DNA from 2 places in the Rhodococcus globerulus genome. Region 1 is predicted to be linked to the other one. Evidence: riboswitches for the same ligand, from Rfam matches in the RefSeq annotation. Region 1 holds a riboswitch; the other holds the start of a gene.
What was found. Region 1 has a riboswitch for cobalamin ahead of metE (5-methyltetrahydropteroyltriglutamate--homocysteine S-methyltransferase). Riboswitches for the same ligand answer to the same signal wherever they lie in the genome.
Positions count from the first base shown of each region.

Region 2: another riboswitch for cobalamin. It lies ahead of KYT97_RS08790 (ABC transporter substrate-binding protein); the one in region 1 lies ahead of metE (5-methyltetrahydropteroyltriglutamate--homocysteine S-methyltransferase).

Region 1 is NZ_CP079698.1:6,662,447-6,670,468, reverse strand. It holds gene KYT97_RS30505 (homogentisate 1,2-dioxygenase) at 1-44, opposite strand, end outside; gene KYT97_RS30500 (MarR family winged helix-turn-helix transcriptional regulator) at 156-707, opposite strand; gene metE (5-methyltetrahydropteroyltriglutamate--homocysteine S-methyltransferase) at 832-3,096, opposite strand; cobalamin riboswitch at 3,233-3,441, opposite strand; gene KYT97_RS30490 (helix-turn-helix domain-containing protein) at 3,550-3,981, opposite strand; gene KYT97_RS30485 (response regulator transcription factor) at 4,198-4,806, opposite strand; gene KYT97_RS30480 (sensor histidine kinase) at 4,803-5,927, opposite strand; gene KYT97_RS30475 (ABC transporter permease) at 5,928-6,701, opposite strand; gene KYT97_RS30470 (ABC transporter ATP-binding protein) at 6,701-7,639, opposite strand; gene KYT97_RS30465 (EamA family transporter) at 7,685-8,022, opposite strand, start outside.
Region 2 is NZ_CP079698.1:1,919,236-1,927,257, reverse strand. It holds gene KYT97_RS08805 (ferredoxin family protein) at 1-158, shown strand, start outside; gene KYT97_RS31065 (hypothetical protein) at 188-310, opposite strand; gene KYT97_RS08800 (MMPL family transporter) at 423-2,543, opposite strand; gene KYT97_RS08795 (hypothetical protein) at 2,699-3,199, opposite strand; cobalamin riboswitch at 3,358-3,485, shown strand; gene KYT97_RS08790 (ABC transporter substrate-binding protein) at 3,661-4,614, shown strand; gene KYT97_RS08785 (FecCD family ABC transporter permease) at 4,611-5,651, shown strand; gene KYT97_RS08780 (ABC transporter ATP-binding protein) at 5,648-6,415, shown strand; gene KYT97_RS08775 ((2Fe-2S)-binding protein) at 6,412-7,182, shown strand; gene KYT97_RS08770 (error-prone DNA polymerase) at 7,303-8,022, shown strand, end outside.

The sequences.
Region 1 (8,022 bases):
TGACGCTTCGGGGGGACATTGCCGAGTTGTCGGTAGAACGCCATGTCCGGCCTCCTTCTGTGCTGTTTCCGTCTGACTCACGTTGACCAGATAGTAAACACATTAACTAAAATGATGTGACAGGTGCAACCCTTCAGGGGGTGCGGGTTGTGTTGTTAGTTCCGTCCGCGCACGTCGAACTGGCTGCGATTGCTGATCAGTTTGTCCAGGAGCATCACAAGAATCCGCTGCTCAGCTTCGCTGAGGACGCTGACCCACGCGTGTTCGCGCTCGTTCTGCTCGCGAAACGCCTCGACCATCGCGTCTCTGCCCATCTCGGTCAGGTAGAGCTGCACCGAACGGCCGTCGTTCTCGGTAGGGCGACGATCGATCAGGCCGTCGGCCAGCAGTGATTTGGACAGGTTCGACACGGCCGCCCGACTCATTCCAGTGAGCTCGGCAGCGGCTTTCGGCTCGATCGGCCCGGCCAGCCAGGTCACGAACATCAGGCGGAAGGATGACCACGACCAGCCGCGTGGTCGGTGTATCGACGACTCGAGGTCATACGTGACCACGTTGGATGCGCGGTTGAGTGTCAGGAGAACCTCGGTGGCGAGGTGGTGGCGAAAGCCGTGCTCGTCGGACAGTCTTTTGTTCGCCAACTCGATGAACGACCAAAAATTGAGCTCTCCGGCCGTTCCCTGAGTTTCTTCTGCTGCGGCTTCCATGGCGTCACTCTAGCGCGATCAAGAGGCACGTTTGTATATGAATGTACTAAAAGGGGCCTACGGCCCCTGTGCGCCTTTCCAGTAGTGCCCACTACCAAAAAGGCGCACAGGGGGGCGGAGCCCCCTACAACTCCGCTCGCACCAGCTTTGCCGCCTCGACGAGGTTACGCAGCGACGCTTCTACCTCGACCGGACCTCGTGTCTTCAAGCCGCAGTCAGGATTGACCCACAACCGTTCCACCGGGACAGCCTCGATTGCTTCACGCAGCGAGCCGGCAATCTCGTCGACGCTCGGCACCCGCGGAGAGTGAATGTCGTACACACCGGGGCCGACGCCAAGGTCGAACCCGACGGCGCTGAGGTCGTCCAAAACCTCCATGTGCGAGCGGGCCGCCTCGATCGAGGTGACATCGGCATCCAGTCCCGCGATCGCGCCGATCACGGCACCGAACTCCGAGTAGCAGAGATGGGTGTGGATCGCCGTGGAATCCGCGACGCCCGACGTTGCCAGTCGGAACGACCCGACCGACCAGTCCAGGTATGCCGACTGATCGGCGGCTCGCAACGGGAGCAGCTCACGAAGTGCGGGCTCGTCTACCTGGATGATGCCGATGCCGGCAGCCTGTAGGTCGACGGTTTCGTCCCGAATCGCCAGTGCAACCTGATTGGCGGAGTCGGCAAGTGGCTGATCGTCACGCACGAACGACCACGCCAGAATCGTGACCGGTCCCGTGAGCATCCCCTTGACCGGCTTGTCGGTCAGTGACTGCGCGTAGGTGATCCAGTCGACCGTCATCGGCTTCGGTCGGGAGACATCGCCGTAAAGGATCGGCGGACGTACACAGCGCGTTCCGTACGACTGCACCCAACCATTCGCGGTCGCGAAGAATCCCTCGAGCTGTTCGGCGAAGTACTGGACCATGTCGTTGCGTTCGGGTTCTCCGTGCACGAGCACGTCCAGGTCCAACTTCTCTTGGAGCGCAACCACATCCGCGATCTCGGCGCGCATGCGCGAGATGTATTCGCCTCCGTCGATCTCGCCCTTGCGCAATGCCGCACGAGCCACCCGAATCTTGGATGTCTGCGGGTACGAACCGATAGTGGTGGTCGGAAGGGGAGGAAGCGACAGCAATTCGGCCTGAGCTTTACGGCGCTCTGCTGCCGGTGCGCGGTTGGTCGCCGAATTCAGCACGGCTTCAAGACGCCCACGCACGCGTGCGTCGTTGAGTCGCTTGTCGTCCCTGCGAGTCGACGCGGCGGCGCGAGCGAGGCCGAATTCGTCCTCGACGGATTCGCGACCCTGGGTCAGTGCGGTGGCAAGTGTTGCCACTTCCCGCACCTTTTCGGCGCCGAATGCAAGCCAGGAGCGAAGGGCTTTGTCGAGATCAGGTTCCTGCGAGAGCGAGTACGGAACGTGCAGGAGTGAGCACGACGTGGAGACGGCAAGCCTCTCGACGCTGCCGAGCAACCCGCCAAGCGTGGACAGCGCCGAATCCAGGTCCGTTCGCCAGATGTTACGACCGTCGACAACTCCGGCGACTACCAATTTTCGGGCGAGGTCTGAGACGGAACCTATCGAATCATGTCCTGCGACAAGGTCGATCGCAAAACCGTCGACTGCGGTGGACGCCAGGGCGGGCAGTGCATCGCCCAACGAGCCGAAGTACGACGCCAGCAAAATTGCCGGTCGGTTCGACAACAGTGAAAGCTGTTCGTAGAGCGACCGCGCGGCCTCGATCTCCTCGTCGGTGCGGTCGCCGACGAGCGCCGGTTCGTCGATCTGTACCCACGTGGCCCCGGCTTCGGCGAGCTTGCCGAGAAGGTCCGCGTACAGCGGAACCAGTTCATCGATCCGCGTCAGAAGAGGTTCTTCGGTTCCGACAGCCTTCGAGAGGAGAAGGAACGTGACGGGTCCGATAACAACCGGGCGAGCGGGAATTCCGTCGGTGAGTGCTTCCGCCAGTTCGCCGAGCACCTTGGAGGCGTCGAGCGCGAAAGTCGTCGACGGTGAAATCTCGGGGACCAGATAGTGGTAATTGGTATCGAACCACTTCGTCATCTCGAGCGGTGCGATGGTGTCGGTGCCGCGTGCGGCCGCAAAATAGCGGTCCAACGGATCGGCGACGGAGGCGACCCGCTCGGGCAACGCCCCGAGAAGCACTGCCGTGTCGAGCATCTGGTCGTAGAAGGAAAAAGTGTTGACCGGGATGGAGTCGAGACCCTGGTCACGAAGGTCGGCCAAGCCCTGCCGACGGAGGTCACGAGCTACTCGCGCCAAGGCGTCGGCGTCGATACGCCCCGCCCAGTAGCTTTCGATGGCCCGCTTGAGTTCGCGATGAGGACCGATGCGCGGAGAGCCCAGCACGGTCGCGGTGAATGTTGTTGTCACGGAGTTTCTCCAGATTGCCATTGCACTGATGGCCACTGCCGGCAGACGGGTACACCTCATGAGGCCGCGATCAAACATGCGACCACTTCTCGAGATCTACGCGCCCATTCCACGAGGCGGTGGACCGTCGGGCACGGCGTGCCCGACACAGTCGGCAGGTCTTCGGACTCGCGGGCTCTCGATCGTGGTGATCGAACCTACTGGCCGTCGCTTCCCAGGCAAGATGCCCAGTGCATGTAGACGGCGGTCGTTCCTGCTTACCGCTGCGGGACAGTCCCGGATTTTCACCGGGTTCCCTCTCACTCCGTCAGCCTGGGCTGACGGAGCTTCGACGCCAGGAACGGTCTTCGGGGCTCCTCATGACCGCGCCGGGCGAACCAGCTGCGTTGCCCAGCATAGGGCCACGAGCGTCGGAGCAGGAAAAGGAGTGCCTGTATGCCTTCGGTCGACGGGCTAGGCGCGCCACGAGTACGAGTTGGAGTCGGGAGGGACGCGGGGAAGATTTTCCGATGATCGGAGATTTTCTGCCATTTCGACAAGCAGGGCCTGTGATGCCGGAGAAAGGTCGACGACCCGGGACGTGAGATTGCGTAGGCGATCATTGTGAAGCTGTGCGAGCAGAATATGGTCGGAATCGCCGCTTGCAAGAAATGGCACTTCTTGGTCGGGGTTGAAAAAATAGTCCGGAGTCACTTCGAAGAATCGGGCGAGGGCGGAGACAACTTCGGGTGAGGGATTGGTTCGGACACCCGTGCGGAGTTGCGACAAGTAGGGAGTCGAGATGCGACAACCGTCTTCGGTCATGCTGCGCACAACCATGGCGTTGGTGACGTGATTGGGGGCGGACTCGAACAGCGCATTCAATCGTTGGCTGAATCTCGCCATGAGCCTTCCCCCTGTGTTGTCCGCTCAACCATCTGATAACTGGTAGGTAACCAAAGGTGGGTCGGTACTCCGCTACTTGGTTCCGCAACGTGTTGCTGTGGAACCAGGTAACAGGATACGTGAAGATTTGCGTCAGAACTGCAGGCGGGAGAGGGATTGGCATTAATTGCGACGGAATTGCCGGATACGGGACTCTATGTGGGGACCCTGCTCTTCTTATAACCAACCGTTGGATTCGGCGATTCGGGCAGATTCTCCGCGCGTTGCACCACCGGTCTTCCCCATCGCGGACGACAGGTGATTGCGAACGGTGCCGGCTGACAGGAATAGCTCGGCGGCGATAGCTGCAACGGGTGCGCCGGCCTTCGCGGCGCGCAGTACTTCGGTTTCGCGGTCGGTCAGCGGAGATTCGCCGCTGACAAGGCTGTCTGCCGCCAACGTGGGATCTACGACGCGCAACCCCGCATGAACGCGTCGCACCGCGTCGGCGAGTTGCCGCGCCGGGGTGTCCTTGACGACAAAACCGGTGGCCCCGGCGTGCATTGCCTTGCGAAGAAATCCTGGCCGCCCGAAGGTTGTCACGATCAGCACGCGTGTCTGTGGGAGCGCTTCCAGCAACGCCGACGTGGCAGCGATCCCGTCCATCCCCGGCATCTCCACGTCCAGTAGCGCAACGTCGGGGCGGTGTTCCATAGCTGCCGCAACAACCTCGTCGCCTCGACCAACTTCCGCGACCACGGTCAGATCGGTTTCGAGATCGAGGAGCGCCGCCAGGGCGCCGCGAACCAATGCCTGGTCGTCGGCGAGTAGTAGCCGAATGCTCACGTGTTCTCCTGTTCATGGACCTGCAGTGAAAAGCCCTGGTGCGCGGCGCTGTTGATGGTCAGGCGGGCTCCCGCCGCTGCGGCGCGTTCACGCAGTCCGGTCAACCCGTTGCCGATCGTCGTATTCTCACCGGAGATCCCGTCGTCGACAATTTCGACGCTCTTCTCGTCGATGGTGATGGTGCATTGTGTTGCGGCGCTGTGACGTACGACGTTGGTGACACCTTCCCGAACTGTCCAGGCAAACAACTCCCGCAAGTGTCGCGGGACCATTTCGGTACTGTTCGGGGAATGATCTTCGATGCCGGCGGCACGGAGAGCCTCCCGGGCACGGGCGATCTCGACGGGAAGTGAGATGGTTCGAAAGCCGTCCACGGCCGAGCGCACATCAGCCAAAGCGTCTCGGGAAAGCCGTTCGAGATCGTCGAGTTCACTGCGAGCTCGCTCGACGTCGACGTCCAACAATCGGTTGGCCAGTTCGGCTTTGACGGTGATGACGGTGAGCGAATGTCCGAGGATGTCATGGAGATCGCGCGCCATTCGAGCGCGTTCTTCCATGACGGCACGCAGTTCCTGTTCTTCTCGTTCGTGGACCATCGCAATATTGCGTCTGATGAGGGACATGACGCCCCACGTGGCAAACGCGGCGGCGCACACTCCGAGTGACAGGCCCGAATAGTTTCCCCATCCGGCGCTGACACTGACGATTTCCACCGAAGCGGCAATGGCCAAGGTGAGAATGCCGCCGGCCACGGTCGGAAGCATTGTGACGGCCGTGACCGCGAGGTAGGGCGCAGTTGCGAGACCGGTCGGCCCGACACTGACGATGATCACAGCAGCGAGTGCAGTCAGACCGGCCAACGTGAGTACCGCGCGGCGAACTGTCGGTTCCCCGCTGAGGGTGAGACGGCGCTGCTGTACCCGGGCAAAGGTGTAGAGGTAGAGAGCGCCGAAGGTAAGCGTCGCAAGAATCCCTGCCCAGCCGCGTAATTCGTCGCGAAGGTTCCATCCCTCGATGAGGGGACCACCGAGAAAAATCATCCACACGGCGGCAAACAGAATGCCGAAACGATTCCGTCGCGGCATCGCGGCGGAATCGATTGGGCGAGTGGTCTCCGACAACTACACACGCTCCGTATCTTGTTGGAACCGCCAGATCGCTCCGGCAGCGAAGACGGCGAACCACACCAGAATATTGACGATCCACGTCCAGTGGACGCTATTGCCGGTCAGCGGCGCGTGCGCCAGCGCGTTGATGCCGAACATCGGAGTGAATTGAGCGATGGTCGCCCACACCGAACCATCCTGGAGCGGAACAAACAGACCGCCGCCGAATGCCAGCAGTGCGAGCCCGGGACCGAGCAGTTGCATGACGTTCTCACTCGGCAGCAGGTATCCCATGAACAGGCCGAAGGCCGCGAAGATCGACGATCCGAGCCAAGCGATCAATGCCGTTGTGAACCACAATGATCCGTCCATCTGAGCAGAGGTGAACGAGCCGACAACATAGACAACGAGGATCGACGCGAGACCGAGCAGCATGGCCATGATCAATTTGACGGCGATGTAGGCGACCGGAGTCAACGGTGTCAGCCGAAGTTGCCTGCTCCACCCGGATGCTCGCTCGATCGACACCATCGCGCCGCCGCTGGTGGTTGCGAGCATCGCGCCGTACAACGCCATGCTGATCATGATGTACGCCGCGACGTTGCCGTGCCCGATGTCATGAGCGTCGTCGCTTTGCCCCAACCCGAAGACCAGGTAGAAGACCACCGGCATGACAAGTGTGAAGAGCATCGTGCGCCGATTACGGGTCAGGCGACGCAGTTCCAAACGCAGCAAGGTCGTGTTGAACCCGCCCAGTGGTACGACGGTTCGTTCTGTTGCAGTGGTCATCACTTCTGTCCTTCGGAGTTGTTCGACGTGAGTGCGATGAAGGCGTCTTCGAGTCCGCGCGAGACGATTTCGAGATCGCGGGCCGCTGTGTTGTTCAGGAGGAACCGTGCGACGGCATCGGTGTTGCCTGAGTGCACCGTCAGTGCCTCGCCGCGCAGTTCGACGGCATCCGAGTGCGGGATCGCGCGTAGAAGTTCGTCGGTCAGGCCAGGAACCCGCGCGTGCAGGGTTCGTCCGGACGCCATGGCTTTGACCTCGGCGGTGGTTCCGTCGGCCACGATAGTTCCTTGCCGGACCAGAATGATGCGGTCGGCGTAGACGTCGGCTTCTTCGAGGTAGTGCGTCGCAAACAGAACGGTGCGTCCTTGATCCGCGTCGGCTCGGATGGCCGACCAGAAGTCCCGGCGCCCTTCGACATCCATGCCGGTGGTCGGTTCGTCGAGGATGAGAAGTCTCGGGTCCGACAGGAGGGCCATCGCAAATCTCAGGCGCTGCTGTTGCCCGCCGGAGCACTTGCTGACGAGTCGGCCGGCGATGTCGAGGATTCCGGCGCGGCGCAGGACTTCGTCGACGGGGCGAGGGTGTGCGTACAGACTCGCCGTCAGTTGCACCGTCTCGGCAACTGTCAGTTCTTTGAGTAGTCCGCCGCTCTGCATGACCGCGGAGACCAGTCCGCGGGCTATCGCTGCGCGCGGCGCCATCCCGAAGACGCTCACGTCACCGGATGTCGGCTTCGACAGGCCGAGAATCAAGTCGATGGTGGTGGTTTTTCCGGCGCCGTTCGGGCCGAGAAACGCCACTATTTCACCGGGGCGAATACTCAGGTCGATGCCGTTGACTGCGCCCACATCGCCGAAGCGCTTGTGAAGTCCGGTCAATCGAATGGCGTCGTGTGCTCGTCCGTCAACGGGTGGATGCAGTGCCTGTGCTGAGGTCATACCTCGAATCTGCCGGTTTTCGGCAGGGGAGCCCTCGTCGATCCGTCATTCTTCGGCCATGACATTTGTCATTGGTTTGGCAGTCGCGGGTTTCGGTGGCTGCTGGCCGAGGCGGGCGAGTACCAGGCCGACGATAATCGCTGCGCCGCCGATGCCTTGGATGACGGTGATGGATTCGCCGACAAGTATCCAGGCTGCGATCACTGCGCACAGGACCTCGGTGAGGGCTACGAGCGACCCGATTGTGGGTCCCAACAACGTGATCGCGGCGATGCCGGTGAGATAGGCGATGACGGTACTGACGACGACCAGAATCACTATCGGCAGCCACACTCCCACAGAATGGCCTGCCACGACGGTGTTCGACGACGAGAATGCAAGGG
Region 2 (8,022 bases), 2.0 Mb from region 1:
GCATCGTCGAGCACGTCGACGGTCGGAGTTGGGAAGTGGAAACGCAGACGTCGGAGTTGGCTCCGCGTCCACCCAGCTGTGGGGCGGATCCCAAACCTGTTCGGCCCGTTGTTGCCACGTCCGTTCGCGAACTGGGTTCGGGTCTGATTCTTAATTAGTCGCAGTCGTGATCAGTCGCAGTCGTACATCAGTTCACCAGGATTCCGTCGTCGGCGTCGAAGTCCAGTCCCGCCGTGACGATGCCTGAGAACAGGAATGCCCCGCCGACGGCGATGGCGGGGACGGTGAGAATCCACTCGAAAATTGTCATGCTTCAAGTCTGACGACCCTGGCGCCGAAGAACATCGCCCCAGAGATCCATTTACGCAATCGGGTAGTCATCCTCGAGGATGACTACCCGATCGGGGAAAACCAGGAGCGGGTCAGTGCCCGATGCCGACCTTCGCGTGGATTTTCTTCATCCACGCCGGCGCCCACCAGTTTGCTTCGCCCATGAGCTTCACCAGGGACGGAACGAGGAGCATGCGGATGATGGTTGCGTCGACGATCAGTGCCACGATCATGCCGACTCCGAGGAACTTCATTACTCCAAGACCTGACATGGCAAAAGCGCCCGTCACGACGATGAGGAGCAGTGCTGCGGCCGTCACGATGCGGCCCGTTCGCTCGGTGCCGAACTTGACGGCCTCTTCCGTTGTCGCGCCGTCGTTCTTCGCTTCGACCATGCGCGACATGAGGAAAACCTCGTAGTCGGTGGACAGTCCGAAGACAACGGCCAGGATCAGGACAACAAATGTTGCTTCGAGCGGTGTCTGGCTGACACCGAGAAGTTCGACGCCGTGGCCCTCCTGGAAGACGAAGGTGAGGACGCCGAAGGTGGTTGCCAAGCTCAAGGCAGCCATCAGCACAGCCTTGATGGGCAACACAATTGATCCGAAGGCGAGGAACAGCAGAATCAGGGTTGAACCGACCATGATCAGAATCATGACCGGCAACCAGTGCAGGACAGCGTTGTTGCCGTCGTCGACGGTGGCTTGCCCGCCGCCGACCAATAATTCGGCGCCGTCGGGCGCAGGTATCTCGCGTAGGTCGGTGACAGCGTCACTTTGGGACTGCGGCGTGGATCCTTCGCTGTAGAACGCTTGGATTGCGATCAGCGAGTTGGTGCTCGCGACGACGGTAGCCTGCGCGATGCCCTCGACTTGGCTTGCGGCTTCGGCTATTGCCGTGCCTTCGGCAGGGTTGAGTACGGTATCGCCCTCCGCCTGCAGGATCAGTGTTGCGCCGTTCCCGGTCTGGGGAAATTCGTTGACCAGCGTGTCCATTGCAGTACGAGCGGGGTCGTCGGTGGGCAATGCGGTGTACGAGAGTTCGCCAAGTCGCGCGCCCAGCAGCGGCGACGCCAGTACGAGAAGCAGGGTGACAATCGTGATCGATACGGCAACAGGTCGTTTCATCACCCACGTGACGACGCGACCCCAGAACCTGCGTGAACGTTCTTCTCCGCGTTGGGCTGCGCCCTTGCGCCACGTCAACGAGTTGATGCGGTGGCCCAGAATGGCAAGCAAGGCGGGTACCGCGGTCAGCGACAGTACTGCCGCGCTCAGCACGGCGGCGATGGCGCCGAACCCGAGTGAACGAATCACAGCTTGGGGGAACACGAGCATGCCGCTGAACGCGCAGATCAGCAGCAGCCCCGAGAACATCACGGTACGACCGGCCGTCAGGACCGTGCGGGTGGCTGCGGCACCCGGTTCGGAACCGGAGTTCAGTTCCTCGCGGTATCGCCCGACGACAAACAATCCGTAGTCGATGGCAAGGCCGAGCCCCAGCAGTGAGGCCACGTTGATCGAGAACGAACTGACCTCGGTGACCGACGTCAGAACTCGCAGTACGGCCAAGGCGCTCAGCACGCTCAGAACTCCGACAAAAACCGGTACGGCTGCAGCGACAAGACCGCCGAAGATGAAGACCAACAACACGAGGGTGATCGGGATGGCTATGGCCTCCGCGACAACAAGATCCTTCTCCAGCGTGGTGTTGAAGGCGACACCGACTACCGTGTTTCCAGCGAATTGTGCTTGCGCGCCTTCCACTTCGAGCGTGGGGAGCAGATCGGAAAAAGTGGCGGAGGTGACTCCGGAATCCGGTGCCAAGGTGATGGCAACCGCGCCCATCGTTCCGTCGTTGGAGACCAGATTTGCCTTGGTCGCGGCGTCGGCGGTCCAATACGACTTCACCGAGGCCGTCGGGACGTTGGCCGTGAATTCGTCGACGGTGGCTGTCACCGCCGGGCCGATGTCGTCGAGACTTCGGCCGTCGGTCGGTGTGTAGATCGCAATGATGTCCGCGGTTTGCGGTCCGAGGTTTTCCTCGACGATTGCTGCGACCTTCGCGGAGTCGCTACCCGGGTCGACAAACCCTCCTTGGCTGAGCTTTCCGAATACTCCGAGACCCCACACGCCACTGATCAGCACGATGAGAACTGCGAGCGAGAGCACCCACCATTTTCGGGAAACGACGGTTTGGGCCCAGCGTGTCATTGATCAACTCCGGTGAAATTTTCGGACATGGCCGTACCGACTGTATCGGGGGGAGGGATTCTGTATCCGGGGAGGGATTCTGGGCATGACACACCGTTGCCGCTGAACGTAAGTCACGTTCAGCGGCAACATCGGCTAATACCTGGTGCGTGGAGTCAGCGATTGTCCTTCTTGGCCTGACGCCGTGCACCGGCGGCGATACTGGACGCTTCGAACTTCTTCTTGCCCGGAGAACTACGAGTTTCGTCGACGCGAGCCTTGCCCGCGGACGCGACCTTTCCGTTACCCGTGTCGATGTCGCTGAAGGACGGTGCGTCCTTGCGAGCGCGACCCAGCCGCTCGTCCTTGAGCTCTCGGGCGCTCTGGCGCGAGACCGCTGCCAGCCGGCGGCTCACTCTGCTGAGCGCGTCTTCGAAAACTTCTGCTTTGCCGGCGTTGCGCGCATTTGCCGACTTACCGGATCCGCGTCCCTTCTTCTCGGCCACTTTTGCCGAACCCGCACGTCGGTACAACTTTGTGTACTTGTTGCGGGCTCGACGAATGCGCGTGTGCAGGGCGATCAGTTCGTCTTCGTCGAGTTCGGCAATCTGATCCTTTTTGGTCTCGAGGATCAACACGTATTCGTCCTCGGAAAGGGAATTCAGAATCTTTTTCACGTCTATTCCGATCTGTCCAGAGTTTCCGAATTTCGGTGGTACCGCATGCTAATCCTTTTTCGAGGTCCGTGGCGGAATACCGTGCTCTGGAGAGAGTCCGGAATGTACGCGGCGAGGCCGCCTGCGATTCGGTTCGGATGTGTCAGGCATACTGCTGGAAGCACTTGCAAGCCATGCGTGTGGGGGAAGCCGGTCCAATTCCGGCGCTGACCCGCAACGGTAGGTTCGTTCTCGAATCATCGAGAACGAATGAGCCCGAATGCCCGCCGCGTGGTGTGCGACATCCATTCGTCGTGGTCTACGAACCGGAAGTCCAGCGAGAGCACTGCCCGCGGATTCCCTATACGTGGTGGGTGTTCTCCCAGGATTCTCATTCGTGGCTCTGAGCCCTTTTGCGAGGTCCCGTGTCACTCAAGATTTCCCCCACCCGCGCCGTTGTCGTGTTGATCGCGACTGCGTTGATGGCCGCCGGTTGTTCGAAAGGTGAGGCAACCGAAAACTCTGCGTCGACGGAGTCGTTCGCTCAGCCGGTCAGCATCACCAATTGCGACCGTGAACTGGTCTTCGATTCGCCGCCGCAGAGAATTGTGTCCTTGAACGGCCATGTCACCGAAGCACTTATCGAGATCGGCGCGGGTGACCGCATTGTCGGACGGGCATACAGCGACAACCCGCCCACCGCGGAGACCGCCGAACAGTTCAATAAGATCCCCAGTCTGTCCGATACCTTCCCGAGCGCCGAGCAGATTCTGGACGTGGATCCCGACTTCGTTGTCGGCGGAATGACCAGCGCATTCAACGAGAAGCAGGGAAGATCACGCGACGCGTTTGCCGAGAAAGGGATCAATACCTTCCTCTTCTCGGAATACTGCGGCACCGGTTTCCCCGATATCGGACTGCTCGAGAACGACTACACCCAACTCGGCCGGGTCTTGGGTGTCGAGGATTCCGCTCGCGCCGTAGCCGAACAGATCAGCTCTGGCCTTGACGCAGTCCGCGCGTCGATCGGCGATGCCGCGCCGGTATCCGCGTTCTTCTACGACAGCGGTGAGGATGTTCCGACCACGATCGGTGGCGTCGGCGTCGGGCAACTGGTTGCCGAGTACTCCGGCGTGACAAACATCTTCTCCGAGGGTGCCAAGCCCTACATCGATGCAAGCTGGGAGGCTGTTGCCGAGCGCGCGCCCCAGGCGATCGTCGTCATCGACTACGGAGACAAGACAGCGGATCAGAAGATCGACTTCCTGCGGTCCCAGCCGTTGATGGCAACCACTCCGGCTGTCGCGCAGAACCGATTTGTCGTGGTGCCTCTTGCCGATCTCTTCGAGAGTTCCCGTTTGGTGCGCTCGGCACAGACCATTGCGAGCGCTTTCCATCCGGGTGCTGCTACTGCAGGCACTGACCCGGCGAAGTGACACTTTCACGTTCCGGTTACGGCGCTCTGCTGGCCGGACTGCTGGTAGCCCTGGCAGCCATGCTGGGGTTGGCGGTGTCGTTCGGGTCGGTGCGCATTCCCGTCGGTGACGTGTGGGCGATAGTCGGAGCACGCTTGGCGCCAGGGACTTTCGAGACCTGGTGGACGGCGGCGCGGGAGTCGATAGTGATCGACTCCCGCCTGCCGCGCGCCCTCACCGCTGCCGTGGTGGGTGCGTCGTTGGCGCTCTCAGGTGCGGTGGCACAGGCGGTCACCCGCAATCCGTTGGCCGATCCGTACCTTCTCGGTGTGTCGTCCGGCGCGGGTTTCATGGTGGTGCTGGTTTCCGTGCTGGGTATCGGTGTCGGTGTCCTGGGCGTTTTCACGATTCCCGTCGCGGCCTTTGTCGGCGCGATGATCCCGCTGTTCCTCGCCCTGGTGATCGGTGGCAGATACCCTCAGCCCACGGCGATCATCCTGGTGGGAGTTGCTCTGGCCCAGATCTTCTCGGCGCTCATCACGTTCTGCATTCTGGTTCTGGCCGACGATCGGCACGTGACGTCCGTGATGCACTGGATAGCAGGCGGATTCGGCGATTCGAGATGGTCGACGCTGATCTTCCCGACCGTCGCGCTTGTTGTCGTCGGAGTTGCGTTGCTGCTCAGCGCGCGTTGGATGGACGTCCTGCAGACCGGCGACGACGGCGCCGCAGCCTTGGGTATGAACGTGCGACGCTTCCGCGTGTTGTCACTGCTTGCGGTGTCCGTCCTGGCCGGCGCTGCGGTGAGCGTCGCAGGCGGCATCGGTTTCATCGGATTGCTGATTCCGCACCTTGCGGGATTTGTGGTGGGTACCAGAGCAATCCGTCTGCTTCCCGCCGCCGCATTGCTGGGCGCAGTGGCGATGGTGGCTGCTGACACGGTGGCACGCTCGGTGTCGGAATCGACAGAGCTCCCGGTGGGTGTGATCACTGCCTTGGTGGGAGCGCCGATATTCGTCTGGATGCTCTACCGGCAGTACAGGAGGTTGGAGCAGTGATTCTCGAACTCGTCGACACGCGGGCCCGGCTCGGAAATCGTGAGGTGTTGCACGGCATAGGTTTCCAGGCTTCCGCAGGTGAGATTCTCGGCTTGGTCGGCCCGAATGGCAGTGGCAAGACGACTGCGCTGCGTTGCTGTTACAACGCGCTGACTCCCAGCGGTGGTGCGGTGCTGATCGATCGGGTGGACGCGACGGCATTGTCGCGCAGGGAGATTGCCCGAACCGTCTCGGCCAGTGTTCAGGAACCGGCGGTGTCCGGTGGGCTTTCGGTGCGTGAATCCGTTGCTCTCGGACGCACGCCGCACCGAAATTGGCTGGATCGCACGACGGAGCGAGACGGCAACATCGTGGATCGGTGCATTGAACAGGTCGGTCTCGAGGCACTGGCCGGTAGGGACGTCGCGACGCTCTCCGGTGGTGAGCGTCAGCGCGTATCCATTGCCCGGGCGCTGGCGCAGCAACCGAAGATCCTGTTGTTGGACGAGCCGACCAATCATCTGGACCTGCGGCATCAGCTGATCGTGATGGAGCTGCTCACGGAGTTGGCGTCGCAGGGGTTGGCCGTCGTGGTCACGATGCATGATCTTCGCCTGGCCGTCGAATATTGCGATCGACTGGCGGTGCTCGAGGCGGGAAACTTGCGGGCGTGTGGGCCCACCGCTGCGGTGCTGGAAGAATCGTTGCTGGCCGAGGTATTCGGGATCAAGGCCCGCGTGGAGCACGGGGTGCGTCCGCGGATGGAGATTGTGGGGCTGGCGTGAATGACGAGATAGGCGCGATCTACGCGCGGATGGCGGCGGCGGTTCCGTTTTTCGAAAGCCTCGACGCTTATCCGGCGACCATCCCGGCCGAGGTGATGACGGACCCGGACTGGATGGCAGCGCGCGTCGCGGATACGGCAAAGCGGTGGGGAAGTGACGAGAGCCGGGTCAACGGCACTTTGTGGTGGTATTCGGCCAGTTCCACGTTGACCGGCATCCCGCTCGGAACGGGGTTGGTCACCGGTTTTGCCGCCGATCCGTCGCTGTCCGGGGCCCGGATTTTCCTGCGTGACGACGGCTATCTCGGGGGATTTGTTGCTGCTTCTCTCATCCCGATCACTGTCGGTGTTGACGAGTTGGCTCGGGCGATGCACGAGGCATTGACGCCTGTCATCGAGGTGCTGGCCGAGGTGTCCGGAGTGCGCGCGAAGGCGTTGTGGGCGATCACCACCGATTCCATTGCCAACCGCGCGCTCGATGCGGCAGGCGTACGCCGTGAGCGCGGAAGTGCCTGCGCTGCTGGATTGATCGATGCCCTCCGTAGTGCGGGCGCGCCCATTCCGCGGCCTCGTTTTGTGGATGTGAACGCGGGGGCGAACGCCGCGCGAGTGGAGAATCCGTTGACATCGGTGCCGGCGGGTCGACGACGGTTCACCCAGCGTGCGTCGTGTTGCCTGATCTACGAGGTGCCAGGCGAAGCCAAGTGCACCAGTTGCCCCAAGCGTGCGCCCGAGGATCGTGTGGGGTTGCTTGCCGCTCTTGTTTGACGGATGGCGGGTGAGCTGCCAAACTTGGAGGCATCGAACATAAGTTCGATGCACGATGCGTCTTCCCTCCCAGCATCGCGACTGTTCGCAAAGGCACTGTTCGCAATCGGTGAGGCAAGTATGGGCTGGGGTAATGGACCGCCGACGTGGTCCGAGATGGAACGAGTTCTGTCGGGACGCGCCGGCCGAGTCGAGCACGAAGATCTGTTTCCCGGGGACGGAAACGACAGCCCGGCATGGTCACGCAAGCGTGGGGAGTACACCGCCGGTGAACTCGCTCGCGGCAACAGCACCGTGCCGTACGCCGAACTTCACGCCCATTCTGCGTTCAGTTTTCTCGACGGCGCCTCACCTCCGGAAGAGTTGGTGGAGGAAGCCGTCCGACTGGGCCTGGAAGCTATTGCCGTCACCGATCACGACGGTTTCTACGGAGTGGTGCGGTTTGCCGAGGCTGCTCGAGAATGGGGAATGCGGACGGTGTTCGGGGCGGAGTTGTCCTTGGACTCCACACCGCGAGTGGGGGCGGCCGATCCCGGTGGGACGCACCTGTTGGTTCTCGCGCGCGGGCAGGAAGGCTATCGCCGGCTCTCCCGTGAGATCGCGGCAGCTCACCTGGCCGGTGGTGAGAAAGGGAAGTTGCAGTACAACTTCGACACCTTGACCGAAGCTGCGGGTGGGCACTGGCAGATCCTGACCGGGTGCCGGAAAGGTCATGTGCGGCAAGCTCTCACCGCCGGCGGGAAAAGCAGCGCCGCTGCGGCTTTGCGGGATCTGGTCGAACGTTTCGGCGCCGACCGGGTGGCGGTGGAGCTCACCCATCACGGGTTGCCGGAGGACGAC